One region of the Allobosea sp. NPDC055594 genome, then DNA from elsewhere that is predicted to be linked to it. Evidence: predicted binding sites of a transcription regulator. Region 1 holds the regulator's gene; each other region holds the start of a gene.
What was found. The regulator LexA, encoded in region 1, represses DNA repair genes until DNA is damaged. The targets are predictions, from matches to a motif close to TGTTCNNNNTGTGTTCNG.
Positions count from the first base shown of each region.

Region 2: a site for LexA is predicted at 2,314-2,331, ahead of uvrA (excinuclease ABC subunit UvrA). Genes of this name have one in related genera too.
Region 3: a site for LexA is predicted at 2,618-2,635, ahead of ACWGRX_RS06640 (ImuA family protein). Genes of this name have one in related genera too.

Region 1 covers NZ_JBSHIO010000001.1:540,302-545,322, forward strand. Annotated here, with positions in the region: gene gltX (glutamate--tRNA ligase) at 1-75, opposite strand, end outside; gene ACWGRX_RS02525 (ComEC/Rec2 family competence protein) at 325-2,511, shown strand; gene lexA (transcriptional repressor LexA) at 2,505-3,236, opposite strand; gene lpxB (lipid-A-disaccharide synthase) at 3,513-4,691, opposite strand; gene ACWGRX_RS02540 (LpxI family protein) at 4,688-5,021, opposite strand, start outside.
Region 2 covers NZ_JBSHIO010000001.1:130,931-135,951, forward strand. Annotated here, with positions in the region: gene uvrA (excinuclease ABC subunit UvrA) at 1-2,212, opposite strand, end outside; gene ACWGRX_RS00685 (MFS transporter) at 2,355-3,533, opposite strand; gene ACWGRX_RS00690 (GNAT family N-acetyltransferase) at 3,714-4,280, opposite strand; gene ACWGRX_RS00695 (LysR family transcriptional regulator) at 4,641-5,021, shown strand, end outside.
Region 3 covers NZ_JBSHIO010000002.1:583,265-588,285, forward strand. Annotated here, with positions in the region: gene ACWGRX_RS06630 (error-prone DNA polymerase) at 1-331, opposite strand, end outside; gene ACWGRX_RS06635 (Y-family DNA polymerase) at 328-1,875, opposite strand; gene ACWGRX_RS06640 (ImuA family protein) at 1,781-2,611, opposite strand; gene ACWGRX_RS06645 (DUF808 domain-containing protein) at 2,832-3,830, shown strand; gene ACWGRX_RS06650 (bestrophin-like domain) at 3,938-4,684, shown strand; gene ACWGRX_RS06655 (AEC family transporter) at 4,820-5,021, shown strand, end outside.

The DNA of each region.
Region 1 (5,021 bases):
GGCGGTGCGGGCGCCACCGATATGGAGGAATCCGGTAGGCGACGGCGCAAAGCGCGTGACGACCTCATCGCTCATGAAGAAGGACTCCGACGGAACGGGCGGATGAAGGGCGAGAGCCGGCTCATGGGCGGTCTCGGCCGGGGCTGACAACCGGCGCGGTCGCTGTAACATGGCTTTGCGGCCGCCGTTAAGCGTCTTCCTGTTCCGGTGGCGAAAGGGAGGCCGATGCTTTCCGCACCGCCCGGGCGTCGCCGAAAGGCCTCCGCGCGCGCCCTCGCCTGGCGGGGCGGGGCAAGGTGGGCGTATCGGCTGTCGCTGAGCCCGGTGTGGAGCCCGTCGAACTGGTACACCCCGCTCCGCGCCATGCTCGAAACCGAGATCGAGCGGCGGCGTCTCTTCAACTGGTTTCCCGTGCCGCTCGGGCTCGGCGTCATCCTGTATTTCCTCGCCGATCGCGAGCCGAGCCCGGCGGCGCCGCTGGCCGGCCTTGCCCTGTCCGCGCTCGCCGCGCTGCTATTGCGCCACAGGCGCCGCGTCATGCTCGTCTGCATCGCGCTAGGCGCACTCTTTGCCGGCTTCGGCGCCGGAGCCTGGCGGGCGGCGAGCATCGCGGCACCGGCGCTCTCCCGGTTCCATGTCGGCAAGCTCACCGGTTTCGTCGAGACGCTGGAGCAGCGCGAGAAGGGCGTCCGTCTGGTCGTCCTGGTCACCGCCCTGCCGGGCGTCGAACCGCAGCAGCGCCCAAGGCGCGTCCGCGTCAGCACCACCGCGACGACCTTGAAGCCCGGCGATCACATCATGGCGACCGCGCGGCTCCTGCCGCCGCCTGGACCGGCGCGTCCCGGCGGCTATGACTTCGCCCGCGACGCCTTCTTCCGCGGCATCGGGGCGGTCGGCAGCATTGCCGGAAAGGTCACGCTGGCACCGGCGCCTTCTCGGCCGTCGCGGCAGCTCGCCTGGAGCATCACCATCGACCAGGCGCGCAATGCGCTGACCGAGCGCATCGCCACGATCGGCGGCGGGCAGGCGGGCGCGATGGCGGCCGCCCTGGTCACCGGCAAGCGCGGCCTGATCACTGAGCCGACCAATGACGATCTGCGCGCCGCCGGCATCTACCACATCGTCTCGATCTCCGGCCTGCACATGGTTCTGGCGGCCGGCACGATCTTCTGGCTGGCGCGGGCGCTACTGGCGCTGTCGCCCGGCCTCACGCTCTTCTGGCCGATCAAGAAGCTTGCTGCGCTCGCCGCCATGTTCGGCGCCACCGCCTATTGCGTTTTCTCGGGCGCCGAGGTCGCGACGGTCCGCTCCTTGATCATGACCCTGGTGATGCTCGGCGCCATCCTGGTCGACCGGCCGGCCCTCAGCATGCGCAATCTCGCTCTCGCCGCGATCATCGTGCTGCTGCGAGAGCCCGAAGCGCTGCTCGGGCCGAGCTTCCAGATGTCCTTCGGCGCGGTCGCCGCGCTGATCGCCTTCGCCGAGCGCTGGCAGGAGCGCTCACCCGACCCGGCCGCTGCGAGCTGGTCCTGGCCCTTGCGGCCGCTCTGGCTCTCCGCGGTCGGCATCGTCGTCACCACCTTGCTGGCGACGGCGGCGACGGCACCCTTCGGAGTTTATCATTTCCAGACCTTCAACCCGTTCGGCCTGCTCGGCAACGCGCTCGCTTTGCCTTTCGTCTCGTTGATCGTCATGCCGGCCGCGGTCTTCGGCGTGCTGGCCTATCCCTTCGGGCTCGACTGGCCCGCCTGGGCCCTGATGGGCTGGGCCTCCGGCCTCGTCCTGCGGCTCGCCCACTGGGTTGCCGGGATCGAGCGCTCGACAGTGGTGCTGCCGGCCTTCGACGCCCTGGCGCTCGCCCTGTTCGCCCTGGCGCTGCTCTGGCTGACCTTGTGGACGACGGCCTTGCGCTACCTGGCGGCATTGCCGCTCTGCGCCGGTCTGGCGCTCGCCTCGGACCCGACGCGGCCGGACATCCTGATCGAGCGCGACGGTTCCGGCATTCTGGTACGCGGCCCCGAAGGGCGGCTCGTCCTCGCAGGCAAGCCGAGCCGTTTCGTCCTGGCGCAATGGCTCCATGCCGACGGGGATTCCCGCTCCCCGGACGATCCGGCCTTGCGAGAAGGCGCCGCCTGCGATGCGCGCGGCTGCGTGATCCGCCTCAGGGACGGCCGCAAAGTCGCCTACACTCGCGACCGCATCGCCATCGTCGAGGATTGCCTGCGCGCCGATCTCGTCGTGACGCCGCTCCATGCCAATGGCAGCTGCACCGCCCGACTGATCGATCGGGCTGCGCTCACGCGTGACGGAGCGACGGCGCTGGGCTCCTCGCCTGGCGGCAACTGGCGCGCCTACACCGCCGAGGACGCGACGCGCCTGCGGCCCTGGACCCGGGCCCGGCCTGCTCCCGTCGTCGCGCCTTCGTCACCGGAGCCGGGACGCGCCCCTGCCACCTCGCTGCCAGCCGCTGCAACGGCGGAGCAGGCAGAGGACACCAGCTTGCTTCAGTAGCGCCGCATCAGATTGACGAGCCGACCCTGGATCTTGACGCGATCCGGGCCGAGCACGCGGGTCTCGTAGGCCGGGTTGGCGGCCTCCAGGGCAATCGAGGAGCCGCGCTTGCGCAGGCGCTTCAGCGTCGCCTCCTCGTCATCGATCAGGGCGACGATGATGTCGCCGGTGTTGGCGGTGTCCTGCTTGCGAATGACGACGGTGTCACCGTCGAGAATGCCGGCCTCGATCATCGAATCGCCGCGGACCTCCAGCGCGTAGTGCTCGCCGCCGCCGAGCATGTCGGCCGGCATGGAGACGCTGTAGCTGCGATCCTGGATCGCCGAGATCGGCGTGCCAGCGGCGATTCGGCCCATCACCGGGATTGAAACGGTCGTGCGTCCGTTCTCCTCGGCGGTGGCAGGGCGCGGCTTGGCGAGGTTGGCGGCTGGGGCAGGCGGAGTCTGGCCGAGCCCGCCCTGCACGATGGACGGGCTGAAACGGGCGCGCTGCCCCGGCGCACCGCCGATTCCGTCCGGCATCTTGATGACTTCGAGCGCCCGGGCGCGGTTCGGTAGCCGGCGAATGAAGCCGCGCTCCTCCAGCGCCATGATCAACCGGTGAATGCCGGATTTGGAGCGCAGGTCGAGCGCATCCTTCATCTCGTCGAAGGAGGGCGGGACGCCGGATTCGCGCAGGCGTTCATGGATGAAGCGAAGCAGTTCGAACTGTTTGCGTGTCAGCATGATCTCGCCGCCCGGCCTTTCGCATCGGAATCGAAACAAAGCACGAACAACATACCTGTTCGCCATGTGTTCCGCAAGAGAGGTTCAGCACGGTCTTGCAAGGCGCGAAAGCTGTCCTTCTCCTTGCACGCGAAGCTTTGCGGAGAACAGGGCAGCAAGAAGAGACGGAGCGGCGATAGAGCTCAGGCCGGCGATTCCGGGCACGATGATGGCCGTCGCGGTAGTGGGCTTGACCGCCGCGGACTGCCGATCCGCGGCGAATTCGGCGATCCCGCGCTACGATGCCGGCTGCTGCCGCAGCAGCGCCAGCGCCGCATCGACGGCATTGGCGGCCGGACTCGGGCCGGCGCTGCGCATCCTGTGCTCGAGCGTGGCGAAACCGTCAAGCTGGCGGTCGCGCGCCGCACCGTCGCCGATCACCGCGGCGAGAGCCAGGGCCAGCGCGTCCGGCGTCACATCGTCCTGGATGAACTCGGGAACGACGTTCTCGCCGAGAATGAGGTTCGGCAGGATGACCGTCGGCAGCTTGATCAGGCGGCGGGCCAGCGCCGCCTCCCAGCCGGCACCACGATAGGCGGCGACGGTCGGCACCTGCGCCAGGGCGAGCTCGAGCGTCACCGTTCCGGAGGCGGCGAGTGCCGCGCGCGCCTGACGGAAGGCCGCGAGCTTGGCCGCCTCCCCCGTCACGATCTCGGGTTTCACGGGCCAGCTTGCGACGATCCCGGTAATGGCTTCGACCAGACGCGGCACGGCCGGCAAGACGAAGCGTGCCCGCGGCAGAGCCTGGGCGATACGCGCAATCGTCTCGCCGAAGGCGGGCATGAGGTGGCGGATCTCGGAGCCACGGCTACCCGGCAGCACGAGGATAAGCGGCTCCTGCGCGTCGGCCCGAACCCTGGCTTCATCCGGCCCGGGACGCAGCTCCGTTAGCCGCTCGATCAGCGGATGCCCGACATAGACCGTGTCGGGTCCGCCGAGACGCGCAAGCGCCTCCGGCTCGAAGGGCAGCAGCGCCAGGATCCTGTCGACATGCGGGCGCATGCGCCGCGCCCGGCCCTGGCGCCAGGCCCAGACGCTCGGGCAGACCCAGTGCGCGATCGGCACAGCAGGATTGAGCCGGCGCAGCTTCTTGTCGACGCGCAGGCTGAAGTCAGGCGCGTCGATCGTCAGCATCAGATCGGGCGCGAAGGCGGCAGCAGCCTGCGCCGCGTCAGAGATGCGACGCAGCAGCAATGGCAGGCGGGCGACGACCGGGCCGAAGCCCATCACCGCGATGTCCTCCTGGGGGAAGATGCTCGCCAAGCCTTCCGCCGCCAGAACCTCGCCTCCGACGCCGCGCAGATCGAGCGGGCGCCCTGCAAGCCGGTGGCGAAGCTGCTGCACGAAACGCGCACCGAGCGCGTCGCCAGAGGCCTCGCCAGCGACGACGAAAAGCCGGAAGGGCGGCGTGCTCAAGGCACGCCCTCGATGAAGATGCCCACGGCATCGGCGCTCGCGGCCAGACGGGCACGATCGCCGACGAGCACACCTCCGGCCTTCACCGCAATTCCGGCCAGGCCGATTTCTGCGAGCCGCGCGACGGTCTCGGGCCCGATCGCGGGCATGTCGACGCGCAGGTCCTGGCCGAGCTTCGGCGCCTTGACGAGGACACCATCGCCCTTTGCCAGCTTGAGGCGCCCTGCCCTCACCAGTCCGGCGACACGCTCGAGCATGGCATCGGTTCCCTCGGCCGCCTCGACCGCGATCACGCGATGATCGGCGAGGACCGCGCCCTGGCCGATATCA
Region 2 (5,021 bases), 410 kb from region 1:
CCGGGTTGGAGCGCGGCGTGCGGCCGATCGGCGACTGGTCGATGTCGATGACCTTGTCGAGATGCTCCATGCCCTCGATGCGCTCATGCGGGGCAGGGTGCTCGATCGAGCCGTTGAGCTTGCGCGCGATCGCCTTGTAGAGCGTGTCGATGACCAGCGTCGACTTGCCGCCGCCCGACACGCCGGTGATGCAGGTGAACAGGCCGAGCGGGATGTCGACGTTGACGTCCTTGAGGTTGTTGCCGCGGGCGCCGACGATCTTCAGGCTCCGGCCCTTCTGCGGCTTGCGGCGCTTGCCGGGCACCGCGACGCTCATCTCGCCGGTGAGGTATTTGCCGGTGAGCGAGTTCGGGTCACTGAGGATGTCCTGCGGCGTGCCCTTGGCGATGATCTCGCCGCCATGGATGCCGGCGCCGGGGCCGACATCGACGACATAGTCGGCGGTAAGGATCGCGTCCTCGTCATGCTCGACGACGATCACGGTGTTGCCGAGGTCGCGCAGGCGGCGCAGCGTGCCGAGCAGGCGCTCATTGTCGCGCTGGTGCAGGCCGATCGAGGGCTCGTCCAGCACATAGAGCACGCCGGTTAGGCCGGAGCCGATCTGGCTGGCGAGGCGGATGCGCTGGCTCTCGCCGCCCGAAAGCGTGCCGGAGGCGCGGGCGAGGGTGAGGTATTCGAGCCCGACATCGAGCAGGAAGGTCAGCCGGTCGCGAATCTCCTTCAGGATGCGCGGGGCGATCTCGTTCTGCTTCTTCGAGAGCCGCTCGGGCAGGGCGCTGACCCAGGCGAGCGCGTCCTTGACCGAAAGCCGCGAGACCTCGCCGATATGGCGCATGTCGATCTTGACCGCCAGCGCCTCGGGCTTCAGGCGAAACCCGTTGCACGCCGCGCACGGCGTCTCCGACATGAAGCGGCCGATCTCCTCACGGGCCCAGTCGCTCTCGGTCTCCTTCCAGCGCCGCTCCATATTGGTGATCACGCCCTCGAAGGGCTTCTTCACCTCATAGGCGCGCAGGCCGTCATTATAGGCCATGCGCACGGCCTCGGTGCCGGTGCCGAACAGGATGGCGTCGCGGGCGCTCTGCGGCAGCTCACTCCAAGGCTTGGTCGTCGAGAAGCCGAAATGCTTCGCCAGCGCATCGAGCGTCTGGCCGTAATAGGGCGAGGTCGACTTGGCCCAGGGCGCGATCGCGCCCTTCTTCAGCGAGAGCGAATGGTCCGGGACTATCATCTCCGGGTCGATCCGCATCTCGTGGCCGAGGCCGTCGCAGGCCGGGCAGGCGCCGAACGGGTTGTTGAACGAGAACAGCCGCGGCTCGATCTCGGGGATGGTGAAGCCGGAGACCGGGCAGGCGAATTTCGAGGAGAAGGTGACGCGCTTGGCCTCGCCATTCTCCTCCTTCTCGTCGGCATATTCGAAGACCGCGATGCCCTCGGCGAGGTCGAGCGCCTGCTCCAGCGAGTCGGCGAGGCGGGCGCCGAGATCGGGCCGGATCACGATGCGGTCGACGACGACGTCGATGTCGTGCTTGAACTTCTTGTCGAGCGCAGGCGCGTCCGCGATCTCGTAGAACTCGCCATTGACCTTGACGCGCTGGAAGCCGCGCTTCAGCCACTCTGCCATCTCCTTGCGGAACTCGCCCTTGCGGCCGCGCACCACCGGCGCCAGCAGGTAGCCGCGCGTCTTCTCCGGCAGCTCGACCAGCCGGTCGACCATCTGCTGTACGGTCTGGCTCTCGATCGGCAGGCCGGTCGCCGGCGAATAGGGGATGCCGGCGCGCGCCCAGAGCAGGCGCATATAGTCGTGGATCTCGGTGACGGTGCCGACGGTCGAGCGCGGGTTCTTCGAGGTGGTCTTCTGCTCGATCGAGATCGCCGGCGAGAGCCCGTCGATCTGGTCGACATCGGGCTTCTGCATCATCTCGAGGAACTGGCGGGCATAGGCCGAGAGCGACTCGACATAGCGGCGCTGGCCCTCCGCATAGATCGTGTCGAAGGCGAGCGAGGATTTTCCGGAGCCGGAAAGCCCGGTGAACACCACCAGCTTGTCGCGCGGAATCGCGAGGTCGACATTCTTGAGATTGTGCTCGCGCGCGCCGCGCACGGAGATGACGCGGGCATTCCGATCGGCCGCCGAGTCCTGTGCGGACTTGCGGTCGAACATGTCTTCCAGCGTCGCGGCCTGTTCGGCGAGCGTGGTCTTGCGGGCCATGGTGGTGTCCGATTGAGCTTTAGCCGTACAGATAGGGCAATCGCCGGGCCGTGCCAGTGCAGCTGGGCGAGAGGCGGGCATGAGTAGCACGCAGCCGCCGATGTTGCTGCATTGTTCTTGTCGCGCTTGCTGACAGGCGCTGTCAGGAGCGTGGCAGGCTGCGGAAGCGTCGCCTGAGCAGGATCGCCGAGACCAGCATGGCGAGCGCCAGCGTCCCCGACAGGATCAGCGCCGCCGAGGCGCCATAGCGCTCGATCAGCAGCGCGTAGCCGAGCGGCGAGGCGGCCGAGAGGAAGAAGCCGGGCGCCAACAGCCTGCCGACATAGGCCCCATAGCTCTTCGGGTCGAACAGCATCAGCGGCAGCGTGCCGCGCGTGATCGTCAGCACGCCATTGCCGGCCCCATAGCAGAAGGCGAAGGCCAGCGCCGCGATGGCGCTGGCCCCGCCGGCGAGGCCGAGGACGAAGCAGAGCGGCAGGACGAGGCAGGCGACGAGGTTGAGGTTGAACGGACTGGTCCGCGCGCCGAACAGGACTTCGCCGAGCCGCGCCAGCGACTGGCCGATGCCGCGGGTCGAGCCGATCCAGACCGCGGCCGCGGCCGGCAGGCCGAGTCCGGCGAGGATGCCGATCATATGGGCGGACATGCCGGCATTGAGGACGCCGGCGAAGGTGACGATCAGCGCGTAGAGCAGGCCGGCGAAGCGGGTATCGGCCGGGCTGAGCGTGACGACGGTCTTTGCTGCGGCCGCGTCGGACAAGGGCCGCGCCGAGGCAGTCGGCAGCGTCAGGTGCAGTGGCAAGGTGAGCAGCGCGAAGCCGGCATAGGCGATCAGCGCGCCGCGCCAGCCGAATTGTTCGGCGAGCGCATGGCCGAGCGGCCAGAACACGGTCGAGGCCAGGCCGCCGAGCAGGGTGATCTGGGCGATCGGCCGGCGCGCGGCGCTGCCGCCGATGCGGGCCAGGGCGGCGAAGGCGGCATCGTAGAGGCTCAGCCGCATGGCGAGGCCGAGGCATATCCAGGCGGCGTAGTAGGCGGCGATCGTGTGAGCGTAGGCGAGGCCGAGGCAGCCGGCGGCGGTGAGCAGCGATCCCAGGCACATCACGGTGCGGCCGCCATGACGGTCGATCAGCCGGCCGACTGCGCCGGAGGTCAAACCCATCACCAGCAGGCCGGCAGAGAGCCCGCCATGGATGATCGCCTGCGACCAGCCAAGCTCCTTGCCGATCAGCTCACCGAAGGCGCCGACCAGATAATAGGAGACGCCCCAGGAGATGAGCTGCGCCAGCCCGAGGCAGAAGACGGTGCGGTGGGAGATCATCGTGGATTCATTGACGGCAGCAAGCAGTCGCGCTCGCCCTGGCGCGGTCATCCCGGACAAGCGGCAAAGCCGCGCCGATCCGGGATCCATGCCTGAACCTCCATCGGAAGCGCTCCGTCATGGATCCCGGATTTCCGCTTCGCTCCGTCCGGGATGACATGCACTGTCTGTGGAGAAACACTATCTCGCTCCGCCGGGCAGCGTCTGGTCTCCCGGTCCGAGGCTGCGCTGCATCAGCACGGTGTCGACCCAGCGGCCGAGCTTGAAGCCGGCCGAGCGCAAGGTGCCGACCGGCTCGAAGCCGAAGCGGCGATGCAAGCCGATCGAGCCGGCATTGCCGCTGTCGCCGATCACCGCCAGCATCTGGCGCCAGGGGCCGGCCTCGCAACGGGCGATCAGCGCGCCGAGCAGCGAACCGCCGATGCCGCGGCCGGCCTGTCCCTCTGCGACGTAGACCGAGTCCTCGATGGTGTGGCGATAGGCCGGGCGAGGGCGGTAGAGGCTGGCATAGCTGTAGCCGACGACGCGGCCATCGAGCTCGGCGGCAAGATAAGGCAGGCCGAGCCCGAGCACCGCCTGCCGGCGCGCCAGCATCTCCTCGATGCTCGGCGGCGTCTCCTCGAAGCTGGCAAGGCCGTGCAGGACATGGTGGCTGTAGATCGCCTGGATCGCGGCCATATCCGCCTCCTGCGCGTCGCGGACGAGGATGGGCGGCGCGGTGTGGTCGGCGAACTCGGAGATCGTCATCGCAATCGTTCCGACCCCGCAGGGCCGCCTTTCCGTCTGGTCGGGGCGCTCGGTCAGCGCCTCCTGTCGCGTCACGCCGATATCGGCGTGCCCTTGAGCCCTCATCCTGAGGAGCCGCGGTAGCGGCGTCTCGAAGGATGCACCAGACGGCCTCGGAGCCTCCTGAAGCATCCTTCGAGACGCAGCCTGTGGCTGCTCCTCAGGATGAGGGCTCAAGGGCACGCCAGAAATCTCTTGTTGGCAGCTTCATCGTTGCTGTTCCCGCGGCCGCCGTTCTCGCGCCGACCAAGCCACCTTGCGCTTTGCCGTCTCATAAATGAAGCTTCTCGAAGTTATGCAGAGCATGAGAAATTCTTTGAGATGCGCGATCTTCGCCTCGACCAGCTCGACAGCTTCCGCCAGGTGATCGCGCTCGGCAGCTTCTCGGCCGCGGCCGAGAAGCTTGGCCTGAGCCAGCCGGCCGTCAGCCTACAGATCCGCGAGCTTGAGCGGCGGCTCGGCGTGACCCTGATCGAGCGGGTCGGGCGTCGGGCGCAGCCGACCGCGGCGGGAGCCGAGCTGCTCGACCATGCCGGCCGGATCGCGGCGGCGGTCGCGGCGGCGCAGGAGGCTATGGCACGGCACGCAACCGGGGCGATGGGCCGGGTGCGGATCGGCACCGGCGCCACCGCCTGCATCTTCCTGCTGCCGCCGCTATTGCGAGATCTGCGCCAGCGCCACCCGACGCTGGAGATCACGGTC
Region 3 (5,021 bases), on a different contig from region 1:
ACCGGCTACCGGTGACGAGCTTGAAGGCCTGCGCCATTTCCCTCAGCTGTTGCGCAGTGAAGGGCAGGTCGGCGAAGGCCGGATTCTCGACCCAGACATATTCGCCGGGGCTGCCGCCCTCACGGACCTTTTCCGCCGAGGGCAGGCCGGTCTCGCGCAGATCGCGCAGCGCGCTCCAGGCCCGCACCACGCCGGCCACGGTGTTCCGGTCGGCGATGCCGAGGCCGGCCTGACCGAGCAGCAGCGCGGTCATGACCAGGTTCGGCCCGGGCGAGGCGCCGCGCAGGAAGGAGAAATTCGTCGCGGCGACGGGCTCGGCGTAAGTCGTCATGCGAACAGCCCGTGCAGGAACCAGCGTGGCTGGACGCTCTCGCGATCGTAGAGCCCGGCGCGGAACAGCCAGAAGCGGCGCCCCTGCGCATCCTCGACGCGGTAGTAATCGCGCGTCGGCTCGTCCGGCCCGTCGCGCCACCATTCCGGCGCGATCCGCTCCGGCCCCTCGGCGCGGGCGATCTCGTGCAGCACCCGGCGCCAGCGAAAGCGCAGAGGTGGGCCGTCCGGCACCTCGGCGAGCGTCTCGACCGGCTGCGGCGGCTCGAAGAGCTGGAGCGGCCGCGCCGGCGGTTCGCCCGCTTCGGGCTCCGGCCAGGGCTGCATCTCGGATGGCGCGCCGACGGCCGGGACCATCCCCGCTTCCCGCTCGGGATGGTGGGAGTTGCGCGCGACGAAGCGCAGCACCCGGTCACGGCCGAAGCGGGCGCCGAGCCGGTCGACCAGATCGGCCACCGCCTCCTCCTCGACGGCGCGCCCGTCAAGGCTCGCCTGCGGCGTCCCGAGCGGCTCGCAAACCGGCACGGCGAGGCGGATCGCATCGAAGCCGAAACCGGGATCGAGCGGGTCCGCCAGCGTGTCGATGCGTTCGCGGTAGAGCCGCAATATGGCGGCGGGATCGCGCGAGGGACGACCGGTCTCGAGGGACATGCGCCGGACGGCGCCGTCGCTGCGGAAGAAGCTGATCTCGAAGGCGCGCCCGCCCTCGCCGCGCTGATCGAGAATGCGGGCGGCCTCGTCGAGCAAATGCCGCAGGATCGCCTCCAGCCCATCGGTATCCTGCAGCGGCTCGGGGAAATGCCGCTCGACCATGCAATCGGGCGGCGGCCGCAAGGGCGTGATGCGAATATCCTCATGGCCGAGGATGCGTTGCAGGCGCCTGGCGAGGGCCTCGCCGAAGCGGGCGGACAGCGTGCCCGAAGGACGGGCAGTGAGATCGGCGAGCGTCTTCAGCCCGGCCCGTGACAGAGCAAGAATAACCTCGGGCGGCGCCTCCAGGGCGGCGACCGGCAGGAGCCGGGTGCGCTCCGTATCGCCGCCCGGCGGGGAGACGGCGCAATCGCCGAAGCGGGCGAGCGCGCGCGCCGCCTCGGGCGTACCGGCGATGCTGGCGCGAAGCTGGAGGCCGAGCCGGCGCAGCCGGATGCCGATCTCCTGGCGCAATGCTGCCTCGCCGCCGAAGAGATGGGCGCAGCCGCTGATGTCGAGCACCAGCCCATGCGGCGGATCGAGCGCAACCAGCGGGGTGAAACGGTCGCAAAGCCCGGCAAGGCGTTCGAGAAAGCGCGCATCGGCGGCGGGATCGGCCTCGGCGATGGCGAGATCGGGAATGCGGGCGCGGGCATCGGCGAGGGTCAGGCCGCGGGTCAGGCCGAGCGCGACGGCTCGCCGGTCGCAATCGGCGAGCCTGAGCGCACCGCCCTCCTTCTCGACCAGGACGAGCGGCCGCTCATCCAGCCCGGCGCCAGGCGGGAGCGCCCTCTGCCGATGCAGCCGGTCGCTCGCCAGGAAGGGAAACCAGAGGGCGAGATAGCGGCGCTGCATCGCTTCGGCCTCCATCCTCCCGGCTCCATTCCTGGAAAGATCGTTGCTCACGGTTCCACTCCACACGCCACTCACACTCACCGAGGCCGCCGCGATGGCGCAGCAGCCTCAAACTGAAGGCCGGATCGCCCGGCGCATTGGCCTCGCGCGGCCGCGACGGCAGGGCCCGCACCAGCCAGCGGGTCGTCGCCGCGCTGGGCGCCGGCTCAGGAGAGACCCGCAGGAGCAGGGTCATGACGCCGGAAGCCTCGGCTGCCAGAGCAAGGCGCCGGCTGGCGGTCAGATCGAGCTGGCGCGGCTCGCCCCAGGGCTCGATCAGCGCCGCGCCGAGCGCCGAACAGCGGGCCGCCTCGGCCCCGGCGCGCAACACGCCCTCGGCATCGCGGGCCCGCACCAGCAGAACCTGCGCGGGGTCGAGGCCGAGTTCGGCGAGGCCGGACGGGTGCAGCCGGCCGGCCTCGGCCGCCAGAAAATCCTGCCGAACCCAGAGCAGCGGCCGCGCCCCCGCGGCCCGCAGGGCCAGCGCCGCGGCGAAGCCGGTCGCGGCGGGCAGATCGGCCCCGCCGGACGCATAGACCTCGTGCAGGGCGGCCCGGGCGACGCCACCGCCCAGCGGCTCATCCAGCCCCGCCATGCCGAAACCGACCCGCTCCACCGGCGCGAGCTCGCGCGCCAGCCCCGCCAGAGCGAGGCTTTGCCGGAGACTGGCCAACGCGGAGGAAGGGATGTCGGGCATGAAAAATGTTCACTATTTGTTCCGACACAAAACCACTCCCAAACTCTGCCGGAGTCAAGCCCGGATATGCGGCCCGCTCCTTGCCAGAAAGGCGAGACATGGCAGGAATCGCCTCCCAGCCGGCCGAACTGTCGCCAATCGCAGGTTTTCTGTCATATCAAGGAAATGCCGATCGGCTTGCTGCGAGGCAGGCACGCCCGCCGCCTTCCCGGGGACAGAGATGAGCTCAGGACTGTTCGCGCTTCTCGACGACATCGCCGGCCTCGCCAAGGTCGCGGCCGCCGCGCTCGACGATGCGGCGGGCCAGGCGACCAAGGCGGGCGCCAAAGCTGCGGGCATCGTCATCGACGATGCGGCCGTGACGCCGCGCTATGCCGTCGGCTTCTCGGCCGATCGCGAGCTGCCGATCATCGGCAAGATCGCCCTCGGCTCACTCAAGAACAAGCTCATCTTCCTGCTGCCGGCGGCTTTGGTGCTGAGCTTCATCGCGCCCTGGGCGATCACGCCGCTCCTGATGGCAGGCGGCGCCTATCTCTGCTTCGAGGGCTTCGCGAAGGTCTACGAGCTCGTCATGCCGCATGCCGGGCACGAGGCGGTGCAGGGCGAAGCCACGGCCGAAATCCTCGATGCCACGCAGCTCGAGGCACAGAAGATCTCAAGCGCGATCAAGACCGATTTCATCCTCTCCGCCGAGATCATGGCGATCACGCTCGCGACCGTCACCGCCTCGTCCTACTGGACGCAGGCCCTGGTGCTTGCCGTGGTCGGCCTCGGCATGACCCTGCTGGTCTATGGCGCCGTCGCCCTGATCGTGAAGGCGGACGATGCAGGCGCCGCGATGGCGCGCACCGGCAAGCCGCTGATCCGGCCGATCGGCCGCGGCCTCGTCCTCGGCATGCCGCATTTCCTGAAAGCGCTGAGCGCAGTCGGCACCGCCGCGATGCTCTGGGTCGGCGGCGGCATCATCATCCACGGCCTCGCCGGCTACGGCCTCGACGGGATCGAGCACGCCATTCACGGCGTCGCGGTGGCGGTCGGGCAGGCCGTCCCGGCGGCGTCCGGCCTGCTGGAATGGCTGACCACTGCCGGCGCCTCGGCCGTGTTCGGGCTTGCGATCGGCGGGCTCTGCCTCGTCGGCATGCATTTCGTCGTCGAGCCGGCCCTCAGGATCTGGCGCGGCAGGGCGGCGAAGACCGCCGGCGCCGCGGCGAGGAAGTAGTCCAGCCGGCGGAAGCCCTGGCGGGCAGCACTTCGCTACCCAAACGACCACTACCGTGCCCTTGGCTCGCCGAATAATCTCACGCCACAGACATGCGGGGAAAGAGCATGACTCCGTTCCTGGTCGGCGCCGTCGCGTTCATCTTCGTGTTCGGCGCAGCAGCCGGCGGAATGCTGCTGCGCGCGCGCCTGCAGGATCATCATCTCTCCCCCGACTCCCGGGAGTTGATCAAGCTCGCCACTGCCATCATCGGAACCCTGTCCGCGATCGCGCTCGGCCTGCTGATCGCCTCGGCGAAACGCTCCTTCGACGAAGCCGGGACCGAGCTCAGAACCTCGGCGGCCCATGTCGTGCTCCTCGACCGGACGATGGCCCAATACGGGCCGGAGACGAAGCCGCTGCGCGTCGCCCTGCGACAGAGCCTCGAGACGAGGCTGAACGAGCTCAAAGATGAACGCGAGGGGCTGCTGCATGAGGGCCTCGACGTCGAGCCCATCCAGATCGGGCTCAGGCATCTCGTACCGGCCAATGACGGACAGCGCTGGCTTCAGGCCCGAGCCCTCCAGCTCAGCGGACAGATCTCGGAAATGAGGTGGCAGCGGCCGGAAACCGAGACCGGCGGCTTCCCAGGCATCTTCATCATCATCCTCGTCTTCTGGCTCGCTTTGCTCTTCGCCTCCTTCGGCCTGCTGAGCCCGGGAAATGCCACGGTCGTGGTGACGCTGTTAGGCTCGGCCTTGTCGGTGACGGCAGCACTGGTGCTGATCATCGACATGGACCACCCCTATCTCGGCTTCATCCGCGTCTCCGACCTGCCGCTCCAGCTCGCGCTCGCACGTCTCGGCCAGCCCTGATCCGCATCGCAGCCGCCGGTATTCCGCCTCCCCCCGCAAACATGCCGGGCGCCATGCATGGGCAGGGGCCGTCATCCCCACGCAAATCTGCTAGCTCCTCGCCCGAGGTCCAACGCACGGACCGCCGGACCTGTCATGCTGCAATTCCTCGCCACCAGCACGCCCTTCTTCGCCGTGATCGGGCTCGGTGCCCTCTCCGCCTGGCGCGGCCTGTTCGGCAGCGATGCGGTCCGGGTGCTCAACACCTATGCCTTCATGGTGGCGACGCCGGCGATGGTGCTCCGGGTGATGTCGCGCCAGCCGATCGCCGAGCTCTGGAACGGGGTGTTCTTCGCCG